Regions from separate parts of the Orrella marina genome, predicted to be linked through region 3. Evidence: predicted binding sites of a transcription regulator. Region 3 holds the regulator's gene; each other region holds the start of a gene.
The links. Region 3 encodes HrcA, which represses chaperone genes, less so after heat shock. Its sites were predicted from a motif close to TTAGCACTCNNNNNNNNNGAGTGCTAA; they were not measured.
Positions count from the first base shown of each region.

Region 1: the regulator HrcA is predicted to act here: its motif matches at 4,263-4,289, upstream of DBV39_RS11990 (co-chaperone GroES).
Region 2: the regulator HrcA is predicted to act here: its motif matches at 6,022-6,048, upstream of rpoH (RNA polymerase sigma factor RpoH).

Region 1 is NZ_CP028901.1:2,645,695-2,652,378, forward strand. Features, by position in the region: gene pal (peptidoglycan-associated lipoprotein Pal) at 1-409, shown strand, start outside; gene ybgF (tol-pal system protein YbgF) at 448-1,107, shown strand; gene DBV39_RS11980 (EamA family transporter) at 1,178-2,095, opposite strand; gene groL (chaperonin GroEL) at 2,205-3,860, opposite strand; gene DBV39_RS11990 (co-chaperone GroES) at 3,919-4,206, opposite strand; gene DBV39_RS11995 (phosphorylase family protein) at 4,880-5,440, shown strand; gene DBV39_RS12000 (cupin domain-containing protein) at 5,786-6,379, shown strand; gene DBV39_RS12005 (adenosine deaminase) at 6,414-6,684, shown strand, end outside.
Region 2 is NZ_CP028901.1:3,408,813-3,415,496, reverse strand. Features, by position in the region: gene coxB (cytochrome c oxidase subunit II) at 1-1,053, opposite strand, end outside; gene DBV39_RS15545 (NUDIX hydrolase) at 1,250-2,095, shown strand; gene DBV39_RS15540 (cation:proton antiporter) at 2,202-4,856, opposite strand; gene rpoH (RNA polymerase sigma factor RpoH) at 4,957-5,844, opposite strand; gene DBV39_RS15530 (hypothetical protein) at 6,298-6,684, shown strand, end outside.
Region 3 is NZ_CP028901.1:2,444,669-2,451,352, reverse strand. Features, by position in the region: gene recN (DNA repair protein RecN) at 1-748, opposite strand, end outside; gene DBV39_RS11135 (NAD kinase) at 751-1,650, opposite strand; gene hrcA (heat-inducible transcriptional repressor HrcA) at 1,718-2,734, shown strand; gene hemH (ferrochelatase) at 2,887-3,906, shown strand; gene grpE (nucleotide exchange factor GrpE) at 4,017-4,586, shown strand; gene dnaK (molecular chaperone DnaK) at 4,733-6,655, shown strand.

The DNA.
Region 1 (6,684 bases), 200 kb from region 3:
TCCTGGAGCAGGGTCCGGGCCATCTGGGTCAAGTGGCGGTACGATGGATCCTTTCAACCCGAGCAGTCCGCTCGCAAAAGATCGATCAGTCTATTTCGAATTCAACAGTTTCACTGTTGAAGAACAGTACCGCCCTACTGTGGAAAATCACGCTCGTTATCTCAGCAGCAACCCCAAGCAAAACATTCTGATTGAGGGCAATACTGACATCCGTGGTGGTTCGGAATACAACCTTGCATTAGGTCATCGCAGAGCAGAGGCTGTTCGCAGAATGATGACGCTAATGGGTGCAAACGACGTCCAGATCGAGACAATTAGCTTCGGTAAAGAAAAGCCCAGGAACCTGGCAAATACTGAGGCGGCTCACGCCGAAAACCGTCGTGCTGATATTGTTTACGAGCGTCAGTAAGCATCTGTCGTAGTTGAAATGAAAACAGGAGATTTCGAATGAAGCGGTTTCTGGCGTGCGGTGCAGTGTTTGTGGTGACGGCTGTTTCATCACAAGCGGTCTGGGCCTTTACCGACAACGAAGCCCGTCAAGCGATCAACCAGTTGCGACAGCAATTGCGTGTTGTTACCGAGACGACGCAACAGGTCAATATCCAGATGTCCGAGCGTATTGATCTGCTTGAACTCGAAATCTCCCGTCTTCGCGCAATGGTCGAAGAACTTGGAGGCAAGCCACCGGGTTACTCCAGTACTCAGGGTGGCGCTCCTGTGGAGCGCGCAAACAGCGTAGAAGAGCAGGACGCATTTGACGGTGCGGTTGACTTATACCGACAAGGTCGAGTGAAAGACGCAGCGGAATCTCTCCGGGCATTCTTGACACTTTATCCGAATAGTACGCTGGCACCGACTGCTATGTTTTACCTGGGTAGTAGCCAGTACGCCAGCAAGGACTTTCGCAATTCAATCAAGACACTTCAAGACATGGTTGCTAAATACCCGGAACATGCACGGGCTCCGGACGCACTCCTTGTCGTCGCTGGCAGCCAGTTCGAACTCAATGATCGCGCAGGAACAAAGACTACGCTTCAACAAATCGTAAGCAAATATGGCTCCTCAGCAGCAGCCCAAACCGCCAAACAGCGACTTGAATTGTTTTAAGTTCCCTTGGTCAGGTCCCTCTTTAGTTCGTCAAGAAGGCCGCACGATGTGCGGCCTTCTTTCTTCATCGCTAACCACGCTGTAACCACAGCAATCCGGCAACCCCCAGGATAATCAGGGCCATGCCAATTTTCTCCTGCCTGCTTGTACTCCCATCAAACAAGCGTCGTGAGAGCATTTGGGCAAAAAAGACCTCAACCAAACCAAGTGTCCGTACATTCGCTGCAGTCGTCAGTGCGAAACCAATAAACCACCCCTGGGATGCAGCCGCACCGAGGAACCCTCCCCCAAGCGATATCTTCCACGCCCCAATACATTTACGCCAGGCGGCGGGATCCGTTACACGCATCCATATTGCAAGGACTGTCGCCTGAATGAACAGTCCACACACTAATGTCCAGGAAGCTCTGAAGAAGAAATTACCCTCTGGTAATGAAAGAATGGCCCCCCGAAAACCCACCGCTGCAACGGCAAACGCGGCAGCAGCAAGCAAGCCAAAAGCGACAGGCTTGATATCAACAGGCTGGCCAGCGGATCGAGACATCGGCTTGTAGCCCATCCAGATGACTCCGAGAGTGGCAAGCAAGATCGACATAGCTGTTCCCAAACCAAGTGGATCGCTTAAAACAACCACGCCGAACAGGGCCACCTGAACAGGCTCGGTTTTTGTCCAGACGGTCACAACTACAAAATCCCTGGACTTCATGGCAGCAAGCATGAGAGCCGTCGCAGCAATCTGTGCCAGGGCACCTAGAGCGGTAAAGAGTACAAATGTCCAACTGACACTTGGTGCACTCAAATCAGTGAACGACCAGGCCACCAAAAAAAACAGACATGCAAATGGAAACCCAAAAAGAAATCTAACCTGAGTCGCACCCAGCGTACCAAGCTCCGCTGTCAGACTCTTCTGGATCGCATTCCTGCCCGCTTGTGCCGCTGCAGCAAATATCGTCGCAGGCACCCAGAACCAGGTCCAATCAGCATCCACAGAAACGCTCCATCCAAGTCAGTTGTCGTGCGCAAAAGTGTATTAAAAAAAACAACCTCCGACTGTTGCCAGCCGGAGGTTGTTTAGTGGTAGAAATGTGAGGTAAAGCTTAGAAGCCCATACCGCCCATACCACCCATACCACCCATACCGCCCATATCGCCACCAGGCATTGCGGCAGGCTTGTCTTCAGCGATCTCGCAAACTGCAACTTCAGTTGTCAGCAACAGGCTCGCAACCGATGCAGCGTTCTGCAGCGCGGTACGAGTCACTTTGGTTGGATCAAGAACGCCCTGATCAACCAGATCACCGTACTCACCGGTTGCTGCGTTGTAACCAAAATTACCGCTACCGGCAGCAACTGCGTTCACAACAACGCTCGGCTCATCACCAGCGTTCGATACGATCGTACGCAGAGGCTCTTCAACTGCACGCAGAACCAGACGGACACCTGCTTCCTGATCAGCATTATCGCCCTTGACTTTCTCAACAGCTGAGCGAGCACGGATCAGTGCAACGCCGCCGCCAGGAACAATCCCTTCTTCCACGGCAGCACGAGTTGCGTGCAGGGCATCTTCAACGCGAGCTTTCTTCTCTTTCATTTCGACTTCAGTTGCAGCACCAACGCGAATGACAGCAACACCACCTGCCAGCTTGGCAACGCGCTCCTGCAGCTTCTCGCGGTCGTAGTCGGAGCTTGCTTCCTCGATCTGAGCACGAATCTGTTTGACACGAGCTTCAATCGACTTGGCGTCACCAGCACCGTCAATGATGGTGGTGTTTTCTTTACCGACTTCAATGCGCTTGGCCTGACCAAGCTCTTCGAGCGTTGCTTTCTCAAGCGACAGACCGGTTTCCTCGGAAATCACGGTACCGCCAGTCAGGATAGCGATGTCTTCGAGCATGGCCTTGCGACGATCGCCGAAACCAGGTGCTTTGACAGCCGTTGTCTTCAGAATGCCACGGATGTTGTTCACAACCAGCGTTGCAAGGGCTTCGCCTTCAACATCTTCCGCAATAATCAGCAGCGGACGGCTGGACTTGGCAACCTGCTCAAGGATAGGCAGCAGATCACGGATGTTACTGATCTTCTTGTCAAAGATAAGAACATAGGGATCTTCCAGAGCGGAAACCTGCTTCTCTGCATTGTTGATGAAGTATGGGGAAAGGTAGCCGCGGTCAAACTGCATACCTTCAACAACATCAAGTTCGTTGTCGAGCGACTTGCCGTCCTCGACCGTGATGACGCCCTCTTTACCGACTTTGTCCATCGCGTCAGCGATGATCTTGCCGATCGAGTGATCGCTGTTGGCAGAGATAGACCCAACCTGAGCGATCTCCTTGGTGGTGGTGCAAGGCTTGGACAGCTTGGCCAGTTCGCCAACAGCTGCAGCAACCGCTTTGTCGATACCACGCTTGAGATCCATCGGATTGATGCCAGCGGCAACGTACTTCAGACCTTCTACAACGATGGACTGAGCCAGTACGGTTGCAGTGGTGGTACCGTCACCGGCCGTGTCGGATGTCTTGGAAGCGACTTCCTTGACGAGCTGGGCACCAATGTTCTCGAACTTGTCCTTCAGTTCGATTTCTTTGGCAACCGATACACCATCCTTGGTGACAGTAGGAGCACCAAAAGAACGCTCGAGCACCACGTTACGACCTTTGGGGCCGAGGGTGGCCTTCACTGCATTGGCGAGTACGTTGACACCGCGAACGATACGCGAGCGTGCGTCGTCACCAAAATAGACTTGCTTTGCAGCCATGAGATATACCTCTTGTATTCAGTTCAAATCAGATTTCTACAGACAGATCAGATGAAAATCAGCTGATCACTGCCAGGATTTCTTCTTCGCGGATGACGAGCACTTCTTCACCGTCGACTTTCACTGACTGACCGGCATATTTTCCGAACAGGACTTTGTCGCCAACTTTGACGTCCAAAGCCTGTGGGTTGCCGTCGTCGCCGCGCTTGCCAGGACCGACAGCGATGACTTCGCCTTGATCAGGCTTTTCAGCGGCGCTTTCAGGAATGACGATACCCGAGGCGGTTTTACGCTCGTTGTCCAGACGTTTGACGATCACACGATCGTGCAGAGGACGCAGGGCCATGAAATACTCCCGTTACATTGAAAGTTATAGAAAAAACCATTCAGGGAATGCGATTGTTAGCACTCACCTGCTTCGAGTGCTAATTATATGGGCGAATACTCGGGTTTCAAGGCCTGTTTTTTATGAAGGGCAAAAAAAAATCATCAGGGTTAACCCTATATTGTGAGATCTGACCCCACGTTCATCGCAGCTTGAAATCCGATCGGCATCATGAAATTGCGCAGAGAAGCGTAACTTACTGTTTCCGTAGCATGTCACAATCGCTTGGCATCGGACGATTCATTCAGCAATCTCCCATTACCTACTCGGCACTCACCCCCCCCACAGCAAGACACGGGAATGAGTTCAAGGCGCAAGCCTCCACAAGCCACCCAGTCCAGCGCGAGACGAGCCAGCACAGCCTGCTCATGCAAAGAACCTTATGCTTGCCCTTCAAGCGCAGAGCCAAAGTGCGCTTGCGTTTCGTTACGCAACATGGTGTTGAGCAATTCACCCTCTCATATCCCCCGGTCTGACGCCCAATGTTTTACGATGACGAGTACAAGCCAAGTTTGCCCGCCAGGTCTGTTCACAAAATTGAACACCGAGAAACAGTAATAAGCCCTAACGCAAGAATCAGAGAGTGTTGAGTCCCACCCGCCGCCCTTGACCATCAACAAGACAAGTGACACACATGGAACGACTACTAATCGTGACAGCATTACCGCAGGAACTCGACCACGCCCCGATACCCTATGAGCACCCGGTCGTTTTCACCGGGATCGGAAAGCTCAATGCTGCCGTCACGCTGATGGATGCAATCTCAAAGCACAGCCCGGCAATGGTTATCAACTTCGGTACTGCTGGCCGCCTTTCGGCACACGCATCAGGACTGGTCGAGGTCGCCGAAGTGATCCAGCGAGACATGGACGCCGAGCCACTCTCCCCTAGAGGGACAACTCCCTTTGACGAGACCCCCACGACCATTGCATCCGGCTTCGAGGGGGTACGCTGCGGAACAGGTGACAGCTTCATGAGATCCACCGACTCATGGCTCCTTGATCAACAAGTCGACATCGTGGACATGGAATTGTTTGCACTGGCGCTCGTCTGCCATCGGCGTGGTGTTGCGTGGCGTTCTTTCAAGTACATCACTGATGATACCGACGAGAATGCTGGCCGAGACTGGATGGAGCGGATTCACCATGGGAGAGCCCTGTTTCTGAAGAAGCTGACAGAAATCGGCAGCACCTGATACCGTCACACTTTGCTCTGCAAAGCCTGTGGGACCGGGTTTAAGACGCGGATGCCAACGGCGCACTTGGGGTTAATCGGGTGTTTTTTGCTAACCAAGAACGACTGTAAGCTCAAGCGGCGGGGCGATAACGTGGTGCTACACGACCGTGACATTGATGCCGCCAAAAATATCCGGCGCCAGGGTTTGTTGAAACTCAAGGCTGAGACTGTCGATCTCAGCCCATGGAGGCGGTGCAAGCTGGATACCTGGCGTGCTCGCAATCGCCAATCAGATGGGAGGTCTGCGCCTTCATGTGTGAGAAGTGTCACATCAGACATCAACTCACAAGGTGTGAGTCTCGACATGAAAGCCTGGGCACGATATTCTGCGCACAGGTATATCCTGAACCGACATGACCCGGGCGAACACATGAATCCAGAAGCACAAAAGCTGATCGAGAAGTTTGATTTACTGGCTCATCCTGAGGGCGGTTACTACCGCGAGAATTATCGTGCTCCGCTGCGCGTGAAATCCCAAGCACACCATGGCGAGCGGGCAGCATTCACCAGCATTTATTTCCTGCTAGTTGGTTCCCAGTACTCGGCGTGGCACCGAGTCAGCTCGGACGAAAGCTGGTTCTTTCACGCAGGCTGCGACCTTGAGCTGATGACACTCCCCTCGCCCTCCGTGAAGCCAACCGATACACTCAAGATTCAGTCGATCGGACCGCAAAGTGGCTCCTTCGAACTAACCGTGCCGGCGGGCACGTGGTTTGCAGCCAGACCGGTCGATCCTTCAGGATTCACGCTGGTCAGCTGTGTTGTCGGCCCCGGGTTTGAGTTCGAAGACTTCGAACTGGCAACCAGCAAGCAACTTATAGAAGAGGGGTGCGAGCTGCATCCTGACTGGAACTTCATCATTCAGTTTCTGTCCACCTCGTCGCCACGCGAGTCATAGACTTACGTCCCCTCACGTTCGCCAAGCCAAAAGAATGATCAAGACTACAGAAGAAATTGAGCAGCAGTCCCGACTGATGTCCTTTCTGCGGGAAATGCCCAAAGCCGAACTTCACATTCATATAGAAGGCTCACTCGAGCCTGAGCTCATTTTTGCATTGGCTGAACGCAACGGTATGAGGCTCGTCTACCCCGACGTGCAGACACTGAAAGCAGGCTATGCATTCAAAGACTTGCAAAGTTTTCTGGACATCTACTATGCGGGAGCCAGCGTTCTGAGAACGGCCCAGGATTTTGAGGATATGG
Region 2 (6,684 bases), 960 kb from region 3:
AACGTCGTTCAGATTAGCAAACGATTGCATGGCAGTGCCCTCTACGCCATTGAGCATGATGTCGATTTGATCAGCCATCGGACCCAGCACGATCTGACTGCCGTCCAGTGCGGGGAAAGCACCTTCTACACCCTTGCCGTTTGCCTGGTGGCAGGCGACACACTGTGCGCCGTAGACCTGCTCGCCACGAGCGAGCAATTCTTCTGCTGTCCATTCCTTGTTGGGATCATCGGCCAGCGCTGCGAGCTTCTTCTGCTCGCCCTCTGCCCACGCGGCATACTCTTCTTCGGTCACGACTTTCACCACAATCGGCATGAAGGCGTGGTCCTTGCCGCAAAGCTCCGCACACTGTCCACGGTACTCACCGACCTTCTCTGCACGGAACCAGACTCCACGCAGGAAACCGGGAATCGCATCCTGCTTGACGCCGAAGTCCGGAACCATCCACGAGTGGATCACGTCTGCTGCGGTCACCATCACGCGCACCTTCTTGCCTACGGGAACCACGAGCGGGTTGTCCACTTCCATCAGGTAAAACTCACCTTTTGATTCGCGGTTCTCGATTTGAGCAAGCGGTGTGCTCATGGCGGAAAGGAATTTCACACCCTCAGCAGGACCATCCATGTACTCATAGCCCCACTTCCACTGGTACCCGGTGACTTTGACAGTCATATCCGAGCCAGACGTATCTTTCATTGCCACGACCGTACGTGTGGCGGGCAACGCCATGCCGATCACAATCAGAAACGGAATCACCGTCCAGGCAATCTCGACACCCACGCTCTCATGAAAAGAGGCGGATTTGGCCCCTTTAGACTTCCGGTGAGCCCAGATCGAATAGAACATCACCCCGAACACACCGAGAAAGATCACCAGACAGATGATCAACATCATCCAGTGAAGCCAGGCAACGTCACGTGCAATCTCGGTCACCCCAGTGCTCAGGTTGAGCTGATTGACTGCTGGACCGCCGGGCATATCCCTGACCTGAGCGGCCGTAGCACCACTCACCAGCATTGCACAGGCCAGAAGAAACCCCTTCAACTTCATCATGCTCACCTCGAGACAAGCGTCAAACGAACCGAATCGATGTCATACATCAAAAAACCGATATATGCCTGTTGAAATTCGGACCGTCTGGATTAGAAATATGTCATTAAGTGGGCGGATTATAGCGAAGCGGCGGGGGCTGCGGTAATTGCTGGTTACAATTTCACGCCATAACCCCTTGTCAAAGGCCTGTTTCACTATGTTTCCGACCGTCAGATTGCCCGCAGAAAGTCTGCAAAAACTGCTTTTAGAGACACTCGGGCGGGCCAGCGATTCCCCGCATGATAACTCGTACTCGCTCATGATTCAGGGCGAGACCTGTGGTTCAGTGTTTCAGCCAGCGGTTCAGGCGTTGCAATCTCACCCGGACATCAGGCTCAATCACTCTCTCAAACAGATCGAGATCAACCCGTCCGGCGAGCTTGATGCCAGTATCGCCGACATTGCACAAAGCCTGGATCGGGCTGGTTGTGTGCCACGCTGGCGTGGAGAATTGCTTGATCTCTGGAACGATCGCAATGCATCGGTGGCCGCGATTGAACGAGGTGTCGTTCGGCCTCTTGGCACACTCACCAAAGCCGTCCACCTGAATGCCTGGTCCGAGACCGGATCCCTCTGGGTTGCACGCCGCAGCCTTACCAAACCGACCGACCCGGGGATGTGCGACACGCTTGTCGGAGGACTGGTCGGACACGGGGAAGAACCAGCACTCGCACTGGAGCGTGAGTCATTCGAAGAGGCGGGACTGACGCCTGATCAACTGGCACAACGCACGCCTGTCAGACCCATTGCTTGCATGCAGAGACGTTTGCCGGAAGGACTGCAGCGCGAACTCGTACTGACTTCCGAGTGCGTTCTACCCACGGCCGTTACACCAGTCAATCAGGATGGCGAAAGCATGACCATCGAATGCCTGCCGCCCAGTGAAGTTCTGCAAATGCTGCAAGCAGGACGGTTCACGGTGGAAGCCAGTCTGGTGATCCTGGAGGACCTGCTGTTTCGCGTAACTGGCGAACGGCCAGTGATGGGTAGCATTTCCGTCTGAAAACACGGGGTTTGTCCCGCAGACTTCGGTACTATATTCATACTGCTAACACTGACTACCCGCACAGATCAACCATTCGCATCTTCGTTTTTGGCGCTGGTCTGCGTTACCGCACCTGTCGGTTAGGATCGTCCGGTGCATCTTTGACACTCTCCTCAGCACCGGCCGGGTGTGACTTGCCAACGTTGATATCCTCAGGCACGGGAGAAGCAGCAAGCTTCTTGCCTGTTTCAGCGCCGTCTTTCTGAGAGGCATTTTCGTTCTGGCTATCCTGTATCGCTTGTTGCTGAGCCCGCCAGGTCTGAAGCGCTTTGAAACGCTGGCTGGCAACTGTTTCGATTGTCTGCCTCAGCTGCGCATCATGCTCAAGCGCTGCCTTGAAATCTCTGGCCGACAACTCAAGCAGCTTGGTGTACCCCAGCGACCGCACCTCGAACTGACCGGTGTCATGCCCGAGCAGTTGCAACTCCCCAAAAAACTCACCTGAGCCGAGTTCCACGTGCGTTGAATCCGGCAATAGAACCGAAACAGCACCGGACGCGACAAAGAACATGGATTGCTGGTGCGGCCCGGAGCGCAACACCCGCTCGTTGGGTAGCGCAAGCCGGGGCTTGAGACGCTTTGCGAGCGGACTGATGCGGTCTGCCGGGAGATCTCGCAACACCGGCACCTGCTGCATCAGACCCGTTGGTGACAGTTCTACGTCCAGCAATGGGTTTGTGTCGAGGAAAGCCCAGCGCTTCTCCAGTTCTTGCACAAGCGCATCGTAAACCTCACCGGAAATCAGAGAATTGTCCAGCATCTGGCGGTATCTGGCCCTCTCCAGCCCTCTGGCTGCACGCCCAAGATAGGTCTGTTCGAGCCACTCTGCATACTTCGGGTATTGCAAACGTAATGCATGAAGGCTCTGCTCGACGCGCGCCAGACGCTTGCGAAGCACGTCCTGCAGCTCTTGAGCAACCGTCTCTCCAACGAGGGATGTCAGTTGCGCATCACTGAACCCGATCAGCCGACGCGTGACCCACCGCATCACGATCAACATGACAAATCGCTGACTCAGCTTTCTGCCAAGCCATCGCGGCATTCCGATGCTGTAATGCAGACGCAAAACAAGACGGAAGTGCCACGGATAGTGCAGGGAGCGTTCCATCGCACTCATGTAACCCTGCTGGCCTTTTTCTTTGGCGCCGTCCTCCATTGCTTCGGCGAATCCGAGCAAGTGATCCGCCGTACCAGAGTCTATGCCTTGATCCCGAAGGCTGTTAAACAGCATTTCAAATTCCCTGCGGGCCAGGATCGTCAGACCTAGCTTGAGGCGATCGGTATCGGCCAGTTGTGTCGTCTGATCGCGTTGCACCTCTTGAATGCTTTGCTCGAACACCTGACTGATCTTCTGACGTGCCTGACGACTGATCTGCTCGTCAACCGCCATCTTCTCGGTTTCCTGTTGCAGGATCGCTGTTGCCACAACCACGGCCTGATCCCGTAGTGCCTGCTCGCCTTCGCTCAGCTTGTCCAGGCCTAACAACTTGATCAGGGGCCGCAAGGTCAGTCCGTTGACGAGCAGCGTCCCGAGTACAAACCCTGTGGCACCGATCGCGACAAACTCGCTGATTTCATCCGACAACAGCTGATGCTCTGTGACCGACAATGCAAGCGCCAGTGACAGTGCGCCTCGTAACCCGCCCCAGCAGATCACGATCTTGTACGCTTTGCTGACTTTGGTACCTACGGCTGCCGTGACAGCTGGCATCAGGCCGAACACGGTCACAATCCGTGCCAGCAGCGCTGCTAACATCATCGTCAGGACCACAAACACATTGTCCCAGGTCACATCTGCAAGCAGCCTCGGAATCATCATGGCAGCAAACAGGAAGATCAAGGAGCTCGCCCAGAACCCCAGCTGATGCCAGGACTCGGACATCGCATAGAACGTGCTGCTGGTCATCCGGGTCCGGCCAACCGTGGAGATCACCAGACCCGCCACAACGGTCGAGACCACACCGGACACGCCGAGATAATGCTCAGGCACGATATAGGCAATGTAGGCTGTGGCGACTGACAGCGAGATTTCTGCCGTGGGCCACCCCCGCAGCAGCGAGAAGGCGGAACACGCGATCCTTCCGATGACATACCCTGCTGCAGCCCCGCCAAGCAGAAGGGTCAGGAAGTTGGTCAGGAGATGCCCAAGATTCCAGTGGATCAGACCATCGCGCGAAACAATCACGAGCAGAACCGAGTACAGTGCAATGGCAGCGGCATCGTTGAGCAGGCTTTCCCCTTCCACGATGGTCGTCAGGCGTTTTGGCGCCCCCACCTCCTTGAAGATCCCCACCACGGCAGCCGGGTCAGTGGTCGCCACAATCGCCCCCATCAGAAGACAGGTCGCCAGATTCTGAGTCGAAATCAGACTAACGCCCCAGCCAACAAACAGCGTGCAGATAAACACCGCCACGACTGCAAGCAGCATGATTGGCGCAATGTCGTTGATCAAACGTCGCACGTTCATCGCCATGGCGGCTTCAAACAGAAGCACTGGCAGGAACACAACCAGGATCGTATCCGAAGGCACTTCAAAGGCTTGCAGGGTGTCGAGATAGTCACCCACCCATGTGGGTGCCCAGCCGTGGACGTGCACCATATAGCCCAGCAGGGCGCCTGCGGCCGAGAGGGCAAGTGTGAAGGGAATCTTGAGCGCGCTCGCCAGTGGTGTCAGAAAGCACACCAGCACCAGCAACCCGGCCAGCCCAAAAACGATCATGTTTGTTTCCATGGCCGTAATAGTAGCGGGATTGTGGTTAAAAAATGGGGCAAGCAATCCTGAGATGCTTGCCCCGTTTAATCCAGATCAAGTGAGCAGATCAGCCATCCTGCAGGGCCACGCGCAGTTTCTTGAAGGCGGCGGTTTCAATCTGCCGGATCCTCTCAGCCGACACGCCGAATTCTGCGGCCAGATCGTGCAAGGTCAGCGATTCATCGTTATTGAGCCAGCGAGCCTGAACGATCCGCTTTGAGCGGGGGTCCAGGTTCTCAAGCGCTGTTGCCAGCCCTTCGCTATACAGTGCATCCTGATGTCGCTGCTCCAGCATCTGCTCTGGTCCGCCCGTTTCGTCGGCCAGATACTGGACCGGCGCGAAATCCGCATCATCATCATCGCCAGTGGACATGTCAAATGACACCTCGCGACCACTCATGCGAACTTCCATCTCTCGTACATCTTCTGTACGGACATTCAGTTCCTGGGCGATCTCGTTGACACGCTCGGTGTCAAGCTGCCCACCATCTGGTCGCATCCTTCGCAGGTTGAAGAACAACTTGCGCTGTGCCTTGGTCGTGGCAACTTTGACCAGACGCCAGTTTCGGATGATGAACTCGTGAATCTCGGCCTTGATCCAGTGGACGGCAAACGACACCAGTCGCACGCCCCGCTGGGAATCAAAGCGCTTGACCGCTTTCATGAGTCCGATGTTGCCTTCCTGGATCAAATCTGCCTGAGGCAGACCATAGCCAAAGTACTGTCTCGCAATCGACACGACCAGGCGCAAGTGTGAGAGCACCAGCTTGCGAGCAGCTTCCAGATCTTCATGTTCCTGAAGTCGGGTCGCAAGCGTTGACTCTTCTTCTGCGCTCAGCATAGGAATACGATTGACGGCCGCGATATAGGCTTCAATGGAACCCAGGGCACCCGGGTTCGAAATCGCCATCGCCATCGTATTCGGACTGACTATCAGGGCATTCTGAGCAGACATTGGTTGACCGAGCTCCATGCTTAATGGTTGTGCGTTCAAATTCTCTCTTGCTTTGTTCAGGTTGGTATTGATCGACATCATGAGATGACTGGTGAGCAGCCTTTCAAGGCGTTTGAAACATTACCCTGCCTCTCGGGCTTGAACCACTGCAACTGCGCCAACTCGTCTTGTTCGATATTAGCACTCTACGATTGAGAGTGCTAATAAGATGGTTTTTGAAAGAAATAGTTCCGGATTTTATCGCTCTCCATGCATAGTCCAGTCATCTTTGGCCAAATGACCAAGGTTGGCGGATAATCAGAGGCCTCTGCTCCAGACACCGTTCTTCAGTCCGCTCAGTGATCTTTTCGCATACCTTTCTGCACGAATGGTCACGCGCGATCCAGGTAAGACGAGCCTGCGAAAGAGATCTAACATCCAGAGTCACTGTTGTCATTTGCGAGTCAAGTTTTCATGCGCCTGCCACGCCTGTATGCTCCCGATCTTTCACAACTGGTTGTAGCAAACTTTTCCGATTCCCTGCGCACGCTCTGGTGCAATGGCCCTGACACAGAACAGTTTGATCGACTCGCGCACTGGCTTGGCGAGGCGTCTCAGAAAGAAGGCGTCCGATTGCACGCCTGGACCATCACTCCATGTGCCATTCGACTGGTGGCGACTCCTGCGCATCAGGCATCACTCTCCCGGCTCATTCAGGGCCTTGGCAGAAGGCTGGGATCTACTCTGCGGTCTGGCCCGGTGTTTCAGGGCCGCTACCGCAGTGCCCTGCTAGAACCCGGGAGCTGGGTGATACCGGCGATCATCTGGGTTGAGAGTGCGCCTGCCGACAAAGGCTGGGCT
Region 3 (6,684 bases):
TGGCATGCAAGGCCAGATCAATGATGCGCTGGGCACCGCTTTCGTCGTCGTCCAGTGTTTGCAAGGCGGTCTGAGCCCCTTCAAGCAGTGCCTGGCCATTCGACAGGCGCGCGTGCTCCTCGCTGATAGTGACCCATTCGCCTTCTTGTGCAGCCAGCTTGTCAAGCTGGTCGAGTTGCCATTCGAGTTCTTCCTGTCTGGTCAGAACAACCCGCTGGTCTTGCTGGGCGCGCTCGAGTTGCTCGTTTGTCTGTTGCCAGTCTTGCCAGATCTGGGCAATCTCACGTCGTTCTCCGGACAACCCTGCAAACTCGTCAAGCAGATCGCGCTGACTTTCGGGTTTGAGCAGGCTCTGGTGAGCATGCTGGCCGTGAATGTCAACCAGTCGTTCACCCAGTTCCTTGAGCTGAGTGACTGTTGTAGGTGCGCCGTTAATGTAGGCGCGCCCCTTGCCTTGCGCATCAATCACTCGCCGCAGAACGAGCTCGTCTTCTTGGTCCAGGTCGTACTCGGCAAGCCACGCTTGTGCGGCGGAGGTGGGTTCAAATACGGCGGTAATTTGTGCACGCCTGGCTTGCGGTCGAACGACCGAGGTGTTGACCCTGCCTCCAAGTACCAGTCCGAGAGCGTCGACCAGAATTGACTTTCCTGCACCCGTTTCACCAGTCAGAACAGTCAGTCCCGCACTGAAATCCAGATTCAGCTCCCTGACAATGACAAAGTCCTGAATTGAAAGCTCCCGAAGCACGATTACTCTCCGTTGTGACCCGTAGCAGGCAGGCGGTTCCAGTCTAGCTTCTTTCTGAGTGTCGAAAAAAAACTGTAACCGCGAGGATGCAGGAAGTTGACGGTATTCTGTGCCCTGCGGACGTTGACCTGGTCACCGGGCTGGACGTCGGACCAGGTCTGCATGTCAAAGTGAACGCTGGCGCCCGCTTCGATTCTGCTCATCGACAGAACGGTCAGATTCAGCTGGCTGGAGTCGGGCAGAACAATCGGGCGGTTTGACAGAGTCTGAGGGGCGACCGGAACCAGCAGGATCGCCCGTATGGTCGGGTGCAGGATGGGTCCGAGGGCGGACAGGGCGTATGCCGTTGAGCCTGTGGGCGTCGCGGCAATGAGGCCGTCTGCGCGAACGGTGAACATGAACTGCCCGTTGATGTCGGCGCGTACCTCGATCATTCCGCCGCGGCCTGCCCGATTCAGAACAACGTCATTGAGTGCTGTGGCGCTGTAAAGGCATTTTCCGTCGCGCATGACCTCGCCTTCGAGCAGGATGCGAGACTCGATCTCGAAGTTGCCTTGCAGAAGGTCTTCCAGTGCAGAATGCGTGTCTTGAAGAGGAATGTCGGTGATGAACCCAAGTCTTCCATGGTTGATTCCTGCGACTGGAACGCCAGCTGGTGCAAGGCTGCGTGCCGCGCCGAGCATGGTTCCGTCGCCTCCCATCACGATGGCAAGCTGAGCGCGACGGCCAATCTCCTCGAAGGATGCAACCGGAAACTCTGTCAGCCCGGTATTTTTTGCTGTTTCTGCCTCGATCAGCACCTCTCTGCCAGCTGCATTAACCATGCGCGCGAGGCTGCGCAGGTGATCCGCGAGTTGAGAGTCTTGATAGCGCCCCACAAGCGCGATGGTCGAAAATTGCATGCGGCCCTTGATCAGACGGTCATTTATTCGGAAGATTATAGGGTTGGACGGTACAATCTACAGCAACATGGATGATCGCGCCCACGCTTTACTGAAAGCTCTAATCGAGAAATACATCACCGACGGTCAGCCGGTGGGGTCTCGTGCGCTCTCAAAAGTCTTTGATCTGTCCCCTGCGACGATCCGCAACGTGATGGCAGACCTCGAAGAGGCTGGTCTCATACAGAGTCCGCATACTTCCGCTGGACGGGTTCCCACGCCAAAAGGGTACAGGCTTTTTGTGGACAGCATGCTGGCGTCACAGCCGTTCGAGTTGTTGCATGTTGACAACCTGCGCGACATGCTGCCATCTGCAGATCCCACCAAAGCGGTCAATGCAGCTGCCTCACTGCTTTCGAATCTGACCCAGTTCGCAGGTGTTGTGCTGGCGCCACGTCGTTCCCAGGTGTTCAAGCATATCGAGTTCATTCGACTGTCGGAACGCAGGATCCTGTTGATCATCGTGACGCCGGAAGGGGATGTTCAGAACAGGATCCTGTCCTTGACAAGGGATTATTCTCATGCCGAACTGGTGGAGGCCAGCAACTTCTTCAACCAGCATTTCAGCGGTATGGGGTTTGCGCAAGTGCGACAGTCCCTGGCAGTCGAGTTGCAGCGTCTTCGCGAGGACCTGTCGAGACTGATGCAGGCTGCGGTCGATGCCGGATCCGAGGAGCCTGACCAGGCTGACTCGGTTGTAATTTCTGGTGAGATGCGGTTGCTCGATATTTCGGACTTGTCCTCCGATCTTGAGCGATTGAGGCGTACGTTCTCGCTGTTCGAGCAGAAGACCGAGTTGTTACAACTGCTCGACGCTAGCAGTCGTGCTCAGGGCGTTCAAATTTACATCGGTGGGGAGTCTCGTCTCATGCCGATGGAAGATCTGACCGTTGTGGCTGCGCCATACGGTGTCAACGGTAAGGTGGTCGGCACACTCGGTGTGATTGGTCCGACGCGCATGGCATACGAACGTGTCATTCCGATCGTTGATATCACATCCAGACTGCTGTCCAATGCGTTGAGTCAATATGCATCCGAACGTTGATCTTGCTTCGTATCAAGGCAGTATGTGACCGGACTCATCGGCCGGTTTCGGCCCGTCAATCAGTAGCATGAGGTGTTTCTTTGTCCGAACAAGCAGATGTGAATCCCAGCCGCGGTCGGGACTGGAAAGAGCCTGCACCGAGCAAATTGGTGATGTGGCCTGCAGACATGTCAGTTCCCAAGGTGGGTGTGCTGGTGGTCAATCTGGGTACACCCGATGAACCTACTGCGCCTGCGATACGCCGCTATCTGCGGCAGTTTCTCTCCGATCCGCGAGTGATTGAAATCCCGAGGCTCGTGTGGTGGCCGATTTTGAACGGGCCAATCCTTCTAAGTCGTCCGCGCAAGCTGGTTGAGCGCTATGCCGGTATCTGGATGGAAGGAGGCTCGCCTTTACTCGTCTATAGCCAGCGACAGGCGTTTGGCCTCGAGAAAACGCTTCGTGCGCGTGGCCATGAAGTGGAAGTGGAAATTGGCATGCGCTATGGCAACCCGAGCCTGGAGTCTGCGCTGCAGAAGCTCCGTGACAAGGGCTGTGAACGGATTTTGACCTTATCTCTGTATCCCCAGTACGCAGCCAGCACCACGGCTACGGTAGTCGACGAGGTCTGTCGCATCGCCAGTCGAATGCGTAACCAGCCTGAAATGCGCTTTATCAAGCGCTTTCATGACTTCGAACCTTACATCGATGCTGTTGCCTCAAAAATCGAGCATGCGTGGTCGGAGGGTTCGCGACCAGAAAAGCTGGTCATGAGCTTTCATGGGTTGCCCAGGCGTTGTGCTGATCTAGGGGATCCCTATTGCAAGGACAGCTACGGCACAGCAAGGGCGCTTGCGAAACGACTGGATCTGACCGATGATCAGTATCTTGTCACGTTTCAGAGCCGGTTCGGGCCTGCAGAGTGGCTGCAGCCTTATACGGAACCGACGCTGATCAAACTGGCAGAGTCTGGTGTCAGGCACGTCGATGTCGTCTGTCCGGGCTTTCTGGCGGACTGTCTGGAAACGCTGGAAGAAATCAGCATTGAGTGTCGGGATGCGTTCATGAATGCAGGTGGGCAGCAGTTTCGGTACATTCCCTGTCTGAATGATGACCAGCAATGGGTAGAGGGTCTGACCAGTCTGGTTCTTGATCACTTGCAGGGCTGGCCGACCCGGGCGCACGGCGACTGATTGCATCAGGGCAGCGCAAGTATTTCCATGGGCGTGTGGTGCAGCTCTTGAAAACGGGGCTGACGTCCCCATATTCCCGAAATCGACCGTATTTTTTTGGAGATAGTTGCATGACTTCGCATCCAGATGCCAATCGACCGTCTGATCAGGCGGATGTTCCAGGCCAGAATGATCAAGCCCAAGCTAGTCAGTGCGAACCGAACCCGGAGCAGCAGGCTGATGTGAATCAGGATCCCGTTCAGGAGATCGAGCGCCTGAAGGCTGAGCTCTCGGACAAGCACGACATGATGTTGCGTGCTCACGCGGAATCCGAAAACATCCGCAGACGTTCTCAGGAGGAAGTTACAAAGGCGCGGAAGTTTGCAATCGAATCGTTTGCAGAGAGTCTTGTTCCTGTGCGTGACAGCCTGGAAGCCGCACTGGCGGTCGAGCAGCAGACCCTTGAGGCCATGCGCGAAGGTGTTGAGACCACCCTCAAGCAGTTGAACTCGGCATTCGAGCGTAACCATTTGAAAGAAATTATGCCAGCAGTCGGCGACAAGTTTGATCCGCACCATCATCAGGCTATTGCGACTGTTCCTGCCGAACAGCCCTCGAACACAATCGTGACAGTTCTGCAAAAGGGCTATCTGATCACGGATCGCGTACTGCGCCCGGCACTCGTGACCGTGGCGAGTTGACGGTCCGAGCGCGTCGGGAACCGGACTCTGCCAGGACTGCTTTTAGCTGATCAGCTTCAAACTGTCTTGAATTTTCCAGCGACGCCCCCATCTATCTGTCATCGAGTTTGAATCGCACCCAATTTACGAGTTAAGGAATCCATAAAATGAGCAAAATCATCGGTATCGACCTTGGCACAACCAACAGTTGCGTTGCAATTGTTGACGGCGGACAAGTCAAGATCATCGAAAACGCAGAAGGTGCCCGTACCACACCATCGATTGTCGCCTATCTGGAAGAGGGTGAAACGCTGGTTGGCGCTCCGGCCAAGCGTCAGGCCGTTACCAATCCAACGAACACGCTGTACGCAGTCAAGCGCCTGATTGGACGCCGGTTCAACGAGAAGGCTGTCCAGAAAGACATCGACCTCATGCCTTACAAAATCATCGAAGCAGACAACGGTGACGCCTGGGTGGAAGCTCTGGACAAGAAAATGGCGCCTGCACAGGTGTCGGCTGACGTGCTGCGCAAGATGAAGAAGACCGCTGAGGACTACCTGGGCGAGCCTGTTACAGAGGCAGTGATCACCGTGCCGGCTTACTTCAATGATAGCCAGCGTCAGGCCACCAAAGATGCAGGCCGGATTGCAGGCCTTGAGGTCAAGCGCATCATCAACGAACCGACCGCCGCGGCATTGGCGTTTGGTCTGGATAAAACCGAGAAAGGTGATCGCAAAATTGCCGTTTATGACCTGGGTGGTGGTACGTTTGACGTGTCAATCATCGAGATTGCAGATGTGGATGGTGAGAAACAGTTTGAAGTGCTTTCCACCAATGGTGACACTTTCCTCGGTGGTGAAGACTTTGACCAGCGCATCATTGACTACGTTATTGCCGAGTTCAAGAAAGAGCAAGGAACGGACCTGTCCAAGGATGTTCTGGCCTTGCAACGCCTGAAAGAGGCTGCCGAGAAAGCCAAGATCGAGTTGTCTTCCAGCCAGCAGACGGAATTCAACCTGCCTTACATCACAGCAGACGCGTCCGGTCCCAAGCACCTGAGCCTGAAGATCACTCGCGCCAAGCTTGAGTCGCTGGTGGAAGACTTGATCGAGCGCACCATTGACCCCTGCCGCGTGGCCATCAAGGATGCCGGTGTGAAGGTTAGTGACATTGATGATGTGATTCTGGTGGGCGGTATGACTCGCATGCCCAAGGTCCAGGAGAAAGTCAAGGAGTTCTTTGGTAAGGATCCTCGCAAGGACGTCAACCCGGATGAGGCAGTTGCCGCCGGTGCCGCAGTTCAGGGTTCTGTGCTTTCGGGTGACCGCAAGGATGTGCTGCTGCTGGACGTGACGCCATTGTCGCTGGGTATCGAGACCCTGGGTGGCGTGATGACCAAGATGATCACGAAGAACACCACGATCCCGACCCGGCACTCACAGACCTTCTCAACTGCTGATGACAACCAGCCAGCCGTGACGATCAAGGTGTTTCAGGGTGAGCGTGAAATTGCTTCGGGTAACAAACTCCTGGGCGAATTCAACCTTGAGGGTATTCCGCCATCACCGCGTGGCGTTCCTCAGATCGAGGTGACGTTCGATATCGACTCGAACGGTATTGTTCACGTGTCGGCCAAGGACAAGGGTACCGGCAAGGAGAACAAGATCACGATCAAGGCGAACTCTGGCTTGACGGAAGAAGAGATCCAGCGCATGGTCAAGGATGCTGAAGCTAACGCAGCTGAGGATCATCGAATGGCTGAACTGGCTCAGACCCGCAACGCGGCTGATGCGCTGGTGCATGCGACCCGCAAGTCTCTGGAAGAACACGGCGAAAAGCTTGAAGCATCCGAAAAGGAAACTATCGAAGCGGCCATTCAGGATGTTGAGCAAGCTCTCAAGGACAACGCTGACAAGGAGGCTATTGACGGCAAGGTCGAAACGCTTTCGACTGCGGCACAGAAGCTTGGCGAAAAGATGTATGCCGACATGCAGGCTCAGGCGCAGGCTGACGGCGCTCAGGGTGCCAAGCCGGCTGATGATGATGTCGTCGATGCAGACTTCAAGGAAGTCAAGCGCGACGGTTCGTAATCACCCGCCTAGCTGAAAGTGGCGCCCGG